2 regions of the Paenibacillus sp. 1-8 genome follow, and region 1 is predicted to be linked to the other one. Evidence: riboswitches for the same ligand, from Rfam matches in the RefSeq annotation. Region 1 holds a riboswitch; the other holds the start of a gene.
The links. Region 1 has a riboswitch for glycine ahead of sdaAB (L-serine ammonia-lyase, iron-sulfur-dependent subunit beta). Riboswitches for the same ligand answer to the same signal wherever they lie in the genome.
Positions count from the first base shown of each region.

Region 1 (6,393 bases):
ACCCGCGGTAGGCGTGGCAACAATGCGACCCATGGACGCATTGACCTCCGACACGGAGAGGGCGTACGCCATGGCGAGTGCCGAGGCATCGCCGGAGCAGGTTTCCCCTGCGCGCAAATATTCCGCCAGGCGCTTGCCGTCGCCGCCCGTCAATCCGCTGCGGGATACGGTGTCCTGTGTTTGCCCGCGATGAACGGCTTCCTTCATGACTTCATAATAATCAGCCATTTGTCGGAAGATTTCTTCCTCCGGTGTGTTCGTTTCTTGTACCTGTTCCTTGATCATCAGGCGCCCAATCGTAGTGGATTCCTTGGCGCACAAGGCACCTAATTCATGCAGATGGCTAAACCGCATCGGATTCAGCTCCTTTTTTCAAATTAATCATTTTGATTTCATACATATGAGGCAAAGCCCGCAGCTCGGCAATTAATTCAGCCGGAGCGGGGCTATCGGTTTCAATAGCAGTGAGCGCTTCGCCATCCCGGCCTTTGCGATCCACGTGCATGTAGGCAATGTTAATGTTAGCTGCACCCAGCGCCGAAGTCACCGCGCCCAATGTTCCGGGCTTATCCGAGTGAAGAAGCACCAGCGTAGGCAGCTCTCCGGTCAGATTGACCCGGAACTTGTTAAGCTGCTGGACATGAATGCTGCCGCCGCCGATGGAGGAGCCTAGCAGCGTGCGCTGTTCTTCACCCTTCCATAGCTCGAAGCGGACCGTGTTCGGATGGGGGGCGGGCAGTCCGCTGACAGCGAACTCTACTTCCATCCCGGCTTGCTCTGCACATTGCTCCGCATCCGGAATCCGGTGGTCGTCTGTATCGTAATTCAGCAGTCCGGCAATGAGTGCCAGGTCTGTGCCGTGTCCCTTGTACGTATCGGCAAATGAGCCGTACAGCGTCAGGCGGGCACGGTCAGGTTGCGTACCAAGCCAGTGTCGGGCAACGCGTGCGAGCCGCACTGCGCCTGCGGTATGCGAGCTGGAGGGTCCAGTCATAGCCGGACCGATAATGGAAAATACATCTTTGAAACGCATGGTGTGGCCCCCTGTATGTTTGAATACCATAGTATATGGTGTTGCCGCGCCCTTGCGCGGGTGTGACAGTTTCTAATGCTAACGCAGCATGTAAGCACAAAAAAGGACAGGATAAGGAAATTTCCCTTATCTCTGTCCTCGTTACCTGAGAGTTTCGTGCGGTGTACTACCGCCTTACCCCTTGGGTGGCTTGCGCTCTCTCCAGAGTTGCGTCAGATGGCGATACATGGACCTGAGAGATTATCCGCCAGCCGGGTGCTGGCGTCTTGCTCCTTCGGTGCCGCCGGGATGTGCTTCCCGGACAGACTCTCCCGTCATCTTCATTCGCGTATACCGTTCAACATTTCCTCCTAAGCGTAATGTATGCCATGCCCGGTGTCAATCACAGGTTGAAATTTTACATAATCAGGTACCTTCTCAATAAAAAAGATTAAATTTTACATAATTATGGATGAAAACAGGAAGGAATTAGAAGGTTGATAGCTAATCTGATAGAGGACAAGCTAATTTATGGAATAATGGGAGGGACATTTACGTATGGTAAAAGGTTTCCGGTTCACAGGTTCACGCTTAAAAGGAATGCTGCATCTGGCGGCAATCGTATCACTGCTGGTAGGACTCTTCGTTCCATTCGGCCAGGTCAAGGCAGAGGGCGCGTTGACGGTAGCGGAAGCGCTTCAGCGTCAAAGCAGCGGAGGTACGGTGACGGTAGAAGGCTACGTCGTAGGACATGCCACCGGATCGAAAACGGCTAATTTCTCTGCCCCGTTTGCAAACGATTTTAACGTACTGATTGCGGATCAGGCGAGTGAACGTAATACGTCTAATCTGTTAAATGTACAACTGACATCCGCGTATAGAGGAGCATTCGGGCTGTCAGGCCATCCTGAGCTGATCGGCAGTAAAATTCGCGTGACGGGTGCGCTCGGTGCCTATAACAATTTTGGCGGCGTGAAAAGCCCAAGCGCTGTGGAGCTGGTAAGCGGAAGCGAGCCTGGAAATCCTGGTGATCCGGGCGAACCTGATCCTGGTACCCCGGGTCAACCCGGTACGACATTACCGGATGGAAAAGGCAAAAAAGTACTGTTTGATAATACGCACGCACAGACAGCCGGAGCAGCAGATTGGGTTATTGATGGAGCCTTTTCCGATTTTGCGGGCGGACTGCGTAATGCAGGTTTTACCGTGGACCCGTTGAACCGTTCCATTCCTTTTACCTATGGAGAGCAGGCTATAACGTATGACAAGCTGCGTCCATACGATGTGTTCATCATTGGTGAAGCCAATGTTGCCTTTAAGGCATCCGAGCAGGCCGCACTGGTGCAATACGTGAAGAATGGAGGCAGCATTTTCTTCATTTCTGACCACTATAACGCTGACCGAAACAAAAACCGTTGGGATTCCTCCGAGGTTATGAACGGCTACCGCCGTGGAGCCTATTCCAATCCGGCCAAAGGCATGACTACAGAAGAAGCTGCATCACCAGCTATGCAGGGATTAACCAGTTCCGACTGGCTGGCGACGAACTTTGGCGTTCGTTTCCGCTACAATGCACTTGGTGACGTGAACGCTACGGACATCGTAGCGGCAGATCAATCCTTTGGCATTACGAAGGGTGTACGTTCGATTGCAATGCATGCTGGTTCTACACTGGCGATTATTGACCCGACCAAGGCGAAAGGAATCGCTTATATCCCTTCGGGCACGAACAAATGGGGCAATGCTGTGGACCAGGGAGTTTATAACGGCGGGGGTCGTGCGGAAGGACCTTATGCCGCTATCTCCAAGGTGGGCCAAGGCAAGGCAGCGTTTATCGGCGATTCTTCGCCAGTTGAGGATGCCACGCCGAAATATGTTCGTGAGGAAAACGGACAGTCGAAGAAGACGTACGATGGCTTCAAGGAAGTGGACGATTCCACCTTCCTGGTACAGACGGTCCAATGGCTCGCATGGAAGCAGGACTATACGAAGCTGTCCGATGTGGCAGGCCTGACGCTAGACCAGCCAACACAGCTGCTACCGTTCGAGGAGCCTGCGGCTTCCACGGAACCGCAGCCTGAGCCTTGGGCTGCTCCGGCAGCGGGCTACAAATGGTACGATCCAAGAACGTTCAAATCCGGCTCCTATGGAGCGGCCTCGTAACTAACGAAGAGAGCACAATTTGAGCTGGACCAGCCAGTCGCTTGATCCCTTTAAGGGGGTCAGGCGGCTTTTTTTGTGCTAAAAATTAACCTGTGGTTGGTTATTTCATTATATTTTGTGCCAGAAAGGTCGCGCTGCTGCTGAATCATTGGTTTTACCAATGATGGTGATAGTCTAATCTTAATTGATATATCCATATACTGGTGATAGGATGAATTCAAATTATTCCGACTAAATCAGTGTGTAATGTTTATGAGAGGTTTAACATCAAGCGTGGCGTGCATTAGCAGGACAAGGCCATGGAGAATGGAGGAAGCATATACATTGAGTAGCGAGCCGGTGTTGGAGATCAAAGGGTTAACGGTATCTTTTCGCATTAAGGATCAATATTACCCTGCAGTTGACCATCTGGATCTGACGGTCAACCCCAATGAGGTGCTGGCTGTGGTCGGGGAATCCGGCTGCGGCAAAAGCGCGCTGGCGCTTTCGATAGCACAGCTGCACGATCTGGAGCGTACCCGCGTGGAGGGACAGATTCTTTTTAAAGGCACGGATCTGAATCGCCTCTCTACAGGGCAAATGAACAAAATCCGCGGAGCAGGCATCGGCATGATTTTTCAGGACCCGCTGACCGCGCTGAATCCGCTAATGAGCATTGGTAAGCAAATTGAGGAAAACCTTGATTATCATACGACCCTCTCTACGAAGCAGAAAAAGGTACGTGTGCTGGAATTGCTGGACAGTGTAGATATTCCGAATCCCGTACGTGTATACGACCGGTATCCGCATGAGCTGTCAGGGGGGATGCGGCAGCGTGTGATGATCGCCATAGCCATTGCTTGTCGTCCTGCCCTCATTATTGCAGACGAGCCGACTACAGCGCTCGATGTAACCATTCAATCTCAAATTCTCGACTTGCTCAAGCAGCTTCAACAGGAGACTGGAAGCGGCATTATCCTGATTACGCACGATCTTGGCGTTGTGGCAGAGGTGGCGGACCGCGTAGCGGTCATGTATGCCGGAGAAATCGTGGAAAGCGCCAATGTTTTTGAATTGTTCCGACAGCCACAGCATCCGTATACGCGTTCTTTGCTCGCATCCATGCCGGGATCGCATACCAAGGGAGAACCGTTACACGTCATCGGAGGAATCGTCCCTTCCTTGCAGGATATTCCCCGCAATAGCTGTCGCTTTGCTCCACGTATTCCCTGGATTCAGCATGAGGCACATGAGGATCATCCTTATTTAAGTGAGGTTTCTCCCGGGCATTGGGTCCGCTGTACATGTTATCAGCATTTTCATTTTGAAGATGAGGCAAAGGGGGAAGCAGCTCATGGCACTGCTGGAGCTAAATGATCTGAGAGTCCATTATCCGGTGCGTGGTGGTTTCTTCCAGCGTGTGGTCGATCAGGTAAAAGCGGTGGATGGTGTGTCCATCAGCATTGAGGCGGGTCAGACGTACGGGCTGGTGGGAGAATCCGGCTGCGGCAAAACGACCACAGGCAGAACGATTATCGGGCTGAACAAGCTGACGAGCGGGCAGGTTCTTTTTAACGGAAATGACCTAACGGCCTTAAGCCGTAACAACCGCCATCCGCTGCGGAGAGATATTCAGATGATCTTTCAGGACCCGTATTCCTCGCTGAATCCGCGTAAGCGTGTGCTGGATGTCATCGCTGAGCCGTTGCGGAATTTTGAAAGGCTGAGTAGTGAGGAAGAACGCCGAAAAGTTCAGACGCTGCTGGAAAAGGTCGGCTTGAACGCCGATGCGGCCTACAAATATCCGCATGAATTTTCCGGGGGACAGCGACAGCGGATCGGCATTGCGCGTGCACTCACATTAAATCCAAAGCTGATCATTGCCGATGAGCCGGTATCAGCGCTGGATGTGTCCGTTCAGGCACAGGTGCTTAATTTTATGAAGGATGTGCAGCGGGAATTTAATTTGACGTATTTGTTCATCAGCCACGATCTCGGTATCATCCGCCATATGTGCGACCAAATCGGGATTATGTACCGGGGCCGTCTGGTGGAGCAGGGAAGCGAACAGGATATTTATGAGCATCCGCAGCATTTGTATACCCAGCGGCTCATTGCGACTATTCCGAATATAGATCCCGCCAAACGGCTGGAAAATGCTCAAAAAAGGCGAGCCCTGTTGTCCTCCTATAAAACGGAGCTGCCCAAACATCTGGATGAGAACGGTAAGCCGTTTGCGCTAAAAGCGGTAAGCACGTCCCATCAAGTCGCGCTACCATAAGGGGGTACAGAATATGTGGAAATTTACACTGCGTCGGCTGCTGACCATGATCCCTCAGTTGGTTGCTTTGAGCATACTTATCTTTTTTCTGGCGAAGGCCATGCCGGGGGATGCCCTGACAGGACTCATAACCTCGACACCCAATTTGAATCCGGCGGCGTTGGAGGAGCAACGGCAAAAATTAGGGCTGAATGATCCGGTGTGGATACAATATGGCAACTGGCTTGCCCGATTGGTTCACGGGGATTTGGGAAAATCTTATGTACATAAAATCGGCGTCACCGATCTGATCGGTAGCCGTCTGGGGAACACGTTCTTTTTGGGCGTAGTGATCCTGATCTTGACGTATCTGATCGCGATTCCGCTCGGTGTACTTAGCGGTCGTTATCAGCATAGCCCGCTGGACAAAACCGTGGTGGGCTATACCTATCTCAGCTTTGCGACTCCCTTATTTATACTCGCGTTGCTGCTGCTGTACGTGTTCGGATTCAGGCTTGGCTGGTTTCCGACCAGCGGCAGTGTGGATGTGGGCGTAGAACCGGGAACCTCAGCATATTACATCAACAAGGCTTACCATCTCATATTGCCAGCGGTTACAGGCGCATTGCTCAGTACAACGGCAACGATTCAGTATTTGCGCAATGAGGTCATTGACACACGACTGAAGGATTTTGTGAAAACGGCGCGTTCCAAAGGGGTACCCGAGGGGAAAATCTATTCCCGCCATATTTTCAAAAATTCGCTGCTACCGATTGCCGCCTTTTTGGGCTATGACCTGACGGGAGTGATTGCGGGCAACATTTTCCTTGAATCCATCTTTGGGTATCCAGGGCTGGGGCAGCTATTTCTCCAGTCCATCACCCAACGTGATTTTTCAGTCGTGACCGCGCTGGTGATGATTTCCGGCTTCCTGGCATTATTGGGGACCCTTTTGTCTGATGTCATCCTGAGCAAGGTC
Region 1 covers NZ_CM149995.1:533,920-540,312, forward strand. The annotation lists gene sdaAA (L-serine ammonia-lyase, iron-sulfur-dependent, subunit alpha) at 1-354, opposite strand, end outside; gene sdaAB (L-serine ammonia-lyase, iron-sulfur-dependent subunit beta) at 344-1,033, opposite strand; glycine riboswitch at 1,244-1,357, opposite strand; gene AC0WRU_RS02490 (DUF6359 domain-containing protein) at 1,571-3,175, shown strand; gene AC0WRU_RS02495 (ABC transporter ATP-binding protein) at 3,500-4,531, shown strand; gene AC0WRU_RS02500 (ABC transporter ATP-binding protein) at 4,509-5,435, shown strand; gene opp4B (oligopeptide ABC transporter permease) at 5,449-6,393, shown strand, end outside.

Region 2 (6,393 bases), 1.8 Mb from region 1:
AACAACTTGAAACTGGCCGCTGCTTTCAACCACCGTAATGACACCGGGCGTTGCTTCCAATGCAGCTTTGTCTGCTTTTGTACGATCCTTTAATTTAAATCTCAAGCGTGTAGCGCAATGGAATACCGAATTGACATTCTCTTCGCCGCCAACGAGGGTCACTATTTTTTTGGATAGCTCTTTATCACTCATGTTCAGAACTCCTTATAGGTTATTCTTGGTATGGATAGGATTTACCGTTTACAAGGTTAAAAAGATGCGCCGGCGTGCAATTTTTTAACCTTATAAACAAGAAAAACCTAAACTCGTAGCGAAAGGGACACGTCCTCTCCTTAAAGAAGAACGTCCGATTTCGCCATCAGTTTAGGTTTTGCCTGCCTTACCAGTCACAATCCTTATACGATGAAATTATGAAGTTTACTTGCCTGTTACTCCGTGATATTATTTCGCTCCGTCACTCGATGAATATGAATGGTCAGATACACATATTCGTCCTTGCTTAAATATTGGTCGTATGTTTTTTCCAAATACTCATTGATTTTTTGCGCACAGGCGAAAGCTTCGGTATACGTCTGCTTCACCTGGTTGTACAAAAATTCTTCGCCGCTGTGAATGACCTCTTTACGAATCACCCGCATCGCAAAATATTGCAAATGTGTCAAAAATCTCGAATAGCTAAAGGAGGACTCATCCAGCACAATACCGTAATGATACGTAATAATATTCAATATATGCTGAACGATTTCCGTCATTTTTAGCGTAGATTTCATTTCGTTACCGTCGATTCGAGCGTTCACCATATGCAATGCGATAAATCCCGCTTCGTCTTCGCCCAGCTTTACTCCGAGCGTATCTTCAATTTTTTGCAGAGCATCCAGCCCAACCTCAAATTCTTTCTTGTAAAAGCGTTTAATATCGTACAGCATCGCGTTTTGGAGCGCCAGCCCCTTTTCTTGCCGCTGTATGGCAAAATGAATATGATCGGTCAGCGTTAAATAAATATTGTCGCTTAATTCTGTATCCAGCACTTGCGTTGCATGGGTCACAATTTCATTAACGACCTCCAGATGGGATACGGGAATATCGTTCAGCAGCTCCGTTAATTTGGCTGTGAACTCGTTTTCATTTAATATGAAGATTTTATCTATTTTATGATCATCGACTTGGTCGCCAGCCACCTTTTTGAAGGAAATGCCTCTTCCCATTACGATGACCTCTTTGCCTTTATCATTTTTAGTCAACAGGACGTTGTTATTGAGCACCTTCTCAATAATCATTGAAGTTCCCCCCTCCCATCCTTTACCAATAAAAAATGCCCAAGCACAATTCAACACTATTGTTAGCAATAGCACTCAATTGAACTCAGGCATTGCCCGCATCACCGGTCACAATCCTTCGATATAGTGCTATTGTAGCACAAAAAAAAGCGATTTCAACATATTTTATTCTTATTCGACAAAAAACATTACAAACACAGGTCCTTTCGCCTAACCCCTCAGTTAAGCGTTACTCTATGTAGTCGTGCGTTCAATGAGGCTGTATTGCAGGGGGTGCAGCTCCATTTGGTGACCTACGAGCTGAGGGGAAAGCATGTAAAAAGCATTTTGTGCCTGAGCTGCAATCGGGTTCTGGATGGTCGTAATGCCCATAGTATGCGCAAGTTCCGTATTATCAAACCCGACAATCGCCAGATCTTCCGGCACGTTCAGCAGTTGTCTACGGGCTTCGCAGATGATACCAACCGCCACATAATCGTTGGAGCATAGAATAGCCTGTGGGAATTCGTCCCGATACTGTAACAAATCACGCACCACCTGTTCACCGTCACGGATGTTATAGATGGAAGAATAATTCCAATGCTGCAATACAGGAAGATTGTGCTGCTCCATAATATACGCATAGGCTCGTTGTCTGCTGTGGGTGTTGATACTGCGTGGGCGGCCAAAGGCATTGGCTATACGAGTATAGCCTTTTTGTATCAAGTGTTTTAGCGCTAGCATATATCCTTCATACTGGTCCATGGCGACGGAGCGAATATCGGTATGATCCATTCGTTGCCATGACACAATCGGGCCATACTTGCAATAAGTGCTTAACAAATCGGTATCATTTACACAGGAAATGATAACTAACGCATCAACTCTTTTTCTTTTCAGATCTTCGAAGGCCAGAAGCTCTTTCTTCTTGTCTTCTCCGGAAGTATAAATAATCGTTTGAAATTCGTACTGGCCCGCCACCTCTACAAAGCTGTTCAGAAATGCGAGAACAATTTCATTAATGGTTGAAGTGATAATGCCAATTTGAAGGGTCTGACCTTTGGATAAGGAAATGGCGTTCCGGTTGGGAACGTAATCCAGCTCCTGCATGATTTTTAAAATTTTGCTTCTTGTTTCCTGGCTCACATGGGGGGAATTGTTTAACACTCTGGATACCGTAGCTTTGGAAAAGCCAGCCAGTTTGGCAATTTGATCAAGATTCGACATGATGCTTCTCCTCACATAAGAAAAATACTTGATATGAAACGCGTTACAACGCTTAGGATGCTTATGAGGGCATTACGTCCATTTTATATCATCTGTCAATGCATTTCAAAAAAACAGTTCTTATGATGTGGTATTATTCTGGAAATACTTGCGATATCGTAAAGCTAAGCTTTAGGCCGTTTCCATGCCTCCCTCACTTGGCGTGTGAACACTCTCGATACTTGAAAGGTGTCTCTGATCTGAACATAGGGCAGATGATATCTGGTTGTACTTTTGCCACGATTGAGGAGATTTTGCTGACAATCTAAATATTGGAAAACGACTTTAAACAGCCTTGAAACGACTTCACAAATTTTTCACTTGTAAAAAGCTGAAAGTTTTCTGTATAATAAAAAACAATTTCATATGTCTGGTTGATGTTTGCGGGAGATGGAACGTAAGTTCCGACCGAAGGGGCAAAACTCTCAGGTGCTTGGGCTGATAACAGCAACAAGCGGGACCGTAAACGGACAGAACTCTGGAGAGACCCTTAATTGGGCGCCGAAGGTGCACCGCAGATATCATCTGCTTAAACTCTCAGGCAAAAGGACAGAGACGCGAATAACCTGTGACAGGGTATGCCCTAGGCTTTTTTATGAGCTGTTAGTGGCTGAATTCTGCACAAGATGGTTGTATTTTTTCGTGCCTTTAACCTCTCCAGGAGTCGAATCAGCGGATTTGACTCTTTTTTGTTTTTTAATATGCTGGAGGAGCGGGTTGAAATGAATTTGGTACATGTATTAGAAACGATTAGCAGTTGGATATGGGGTGCCCCTCTGATCATTCTCGTCATGGGAACAGGTCTGTGGCTGACCATACGTTTGAAAATGTTGCAGGTCTTTTGCCTGCCTCTGGCGATCAAGCTGATCGGCAAGGCCCCGAATGAAGGTAGCGGGGATGTCAGCAGCTTTGCGGCCCTGAGTACGGCGCTGGCGGCTACAGTAGGTACAGGAAGTATTGTCGGCGTCGCGACAGCGATAAAACTGGGCGGACCGGGTGCCCTGTTCTGGATGGTTGTTGCAGCCTTTTTCGGGATGGCGACGAAATATGCGGAAGGTGTGCTTGCGGTAAAATACCGGGTGAAGGATCGGAATGGACAATTTTCCGGCGGCCCGATGTATTATATTGAAAAAGGGCTTGGACGCCGCTTTAAACCACTGGCGATGCTGTTCGCCTTTTCCGGAATGCTGGTGGCGTTGTTCGGGATTGGAACATTTCCGCAGGTCAAAGCGATTGTATCCTCGACCGAAAACAGCTTTGGTGTTCCGCCGATTGTAACGGCATTGATCATTGCTACCCTTACGGGACTCGTTACCATTGGAGGGCTCAAAAGCATTGCCAAGGTATCGACCAAAGTCGTTCCCTTCAAAACAGGCTTGTACGTGCTGATCTGTATGATCGTACTGATTCGGTTCGCCGATCAGATTCCTGCCGCACTCGCGCTTGTGCTGCATTCGGCATTTTCCACGACATCTGCGACGGGTGGATTTGCCGGGGCTACAATTATGCTGGCGATGCGCAGCGGGGTAGCCAGAGGGATTTTTGCCAATGAGGCCGGATTGGGAAGCGCACCGATTGCAGCCGCAGCCGCCAAAACCAAATGGCCTGCGGAGCAGGGGTTGATTTCCATGACAGGTGTCTTTATAGATACGATGATTATTTGCGTGATGACCGGGTTGACGTTGCTGGTTAGCGGCGTATGGAGCGGTCCTACCGATGCGGGCTTGATGACGCAGCAAGCTTTCTCCAGCGCATTCCCGCTTGGTGCGGAACTGCTCACAATCATTCTGATTATGTTCGCGTTCACCACCATGCTTGGCTGGAACTACTATGGAGAACGTTGTGTTGAATATTTGCTGGGTGTCAAATGGATTAAGCCGTACCGTTATCTGTTCATTGCACTGGTTGCCGGAGGTGCGTTTATTAAGCTGGATGCGATCTGGTTACTGGCAGATATCTTTAACGCCATGATGGCCTTCCCGAACTTGATTGCACTGCTTGGCTTGTCGGGAATTGTAGTTGCTGAGACCCGTACCTATATGGATTCCCTGTATCCCAACAAGAAAAAGGGAATACTCGCAGGTGCCAGTGCAGGAGCAGCCATAGACATAGAAGAAAAAGGACAAACAGTCAGCTCGTAAAGAAACAACGAAAAGGGAGTGTCCCTCAGCCATTACAGGCTGGGAGGGCACTCCCTTTTTACGTTATAGAGCAGGATGAAGCTGGGGGATGCTCTATAGATATGTGTACTTAGCTTACTTTAGGATTAGCTCAAATTGCCGGGTACAGATTTGGACAGACGGCCAGTTGTAATCGCTGTAGGTCGTACAGCAGGACGAATAATCTTCATGTTATTTCACCTCCTCCGATTGGGATTGCAGCCACAGCGTACGCAAGGTTCGCTTGATCTGCCGTTTTTCATAGGAGCAAGGGCGGTTCCCTGTGCGCATCCGGTACAGGGGGCAATGATTCCCCTGACAGGCAGGTCGGAAAAAGCAGGCTTGGCACTTTGCGTCCGTTTCTTCACCTGAAGTGGTCCACAGTGCCATTTTATCGAGATCCAGCTCCATGCTCCCGTCCCCGTGAATCTGGCCCAACTGATTGTTTTCCTGATCTATGGCGACTGAGCATTTGTACAGCTTTCCGTCTGATCCGACAATCAGGGAATTGGGCTTGGCTGCATAGCATATGGCTCCTGTAGGGAGCAGGATATCCGAGATAAAGGAGCTGACAGTCAATCCCTGTGCAATGGCTGCTTCGTTAAACTCCCATATTTTACGGTCTTTCGTACGGTCGTCGCATACGGACAAATTCAGATCATTTTCGCCCCCCATACAGCCGACAGGCCGGAAAAATACTTTAAATCGGGGATCATCTGCAAACCATTCCGTAAGCTGCGGGATAAAGTCAGTGACGGCCTCCAGGTTACTGTTATCGAAGTTAACGCGCAAATTAATCTCAAACGGTCGTTGTACGTCTTTTAAAGAAAGAAGATTATCGACGATACGACGGAATGTACCGCCTCCGCCATGCAGCCCGCGTCGTGCATCGTGGACTTCCTCGCTGCCGTCCAGCGTAACCATGAATCGTTCCACACGCCAGTCCAACAGCTGCTCAAATCGTTCACGGGACAAATAGTAGCCGTTCGTCGAGATTTCTGCGCCATAGAGGACACCATGCTGGTCGCAGGAGCGAATAAAGGATTGAGATAGTTGCTCTATAACGTGCGGGGCCAGTAATGGCTCACCCCCGTGCCAGCTAATCGTGAGCTGCTGGAGCTTGCCAATTTGAGCTTGCTGCTGAATATAGGCTTCCAGTCCGGACACAACGTGATTCTTCATCGTCGCTCTCGGGAAGGATTCGTAGCAATAGAAGCAACGGAAGTTGCAGGCTTCGGTAGCGAGCAATACCAGATGCATACTATTCTGCTGCTGCACAGACTGATGTAATTCCTCTGCTTGTTTTAGCTCATCGGTTGCAGCATTGACCAGAAAGCCATGCTGTAGAAGCTGCTCCTGCAAGGAAAGGCTGCTTTCAGGCACAGGGTCATCCGGTCTGGCGTCGAGCAAGGCCACTACCTGCTGATTTTCCTCTGGCCCAAATACCGCGAGGGCTCCTGTATAGCTGTTGAACAGCATAAGCCCGCCATCATCCACTGCGGTTCGCGCATTAAAACGCGAAGGCTTCCATTGCACGTTCTGTGTCATGAATTCGTTACACATCCTTTGTAGTTGTAAATATTGTTCTGTGCTGATTTGTTCACCAGTCCGAAATGACAACTCTACAATGATGCCTTTTAGATGAAGGACTGGCAATGACACTCATCACGTTCCTCCAGCAGCTTAGGCGCAGTTTCAATGACGGTTTGCAG
Region 2 covers NZ_CM149995.1:4,141,638-4,148,030, reverse strand. The annotation lists gene AC0WRU_RS18995 (beta-glucoside-specific PTS transporter subunit IIABC) at 1-192, opposite strand, end outside; gene licT (BglG family transcription antiterminator LicT) at 429-1,277, opposite strand; gene AC0WRU_RS18985 (LacI family DNA-binding transcriptional regulator) at 1,512-2,483, opposite strand; glycine riboswitch at 2,897-2,973, shown strand; glycine riboswitch at 2,991-3,085, shown strand; gene AC0WRU_RS18980 (alanine/glycine:cation symporter family protein) at 3,245-4,663, shown strand; gene AC0WRU_RS18975 (radical SAM protein) at 4,874-6,229, opposite strand; partial or broken gene AC0WRU_RS18970 (NADH-dependent alcohol dehydrogenase) at 6,352-6,393, opposite strand, start outside.
Region 2: another riboswitch for glycine. It lies ahead of AC0WRU_RS18980 (alanine/glycine:cation symporter family protein); the one in region 1 lies ahead of sdaAB (L-serine ammonia-lyase, iron-sulfur-dependent subunit beta).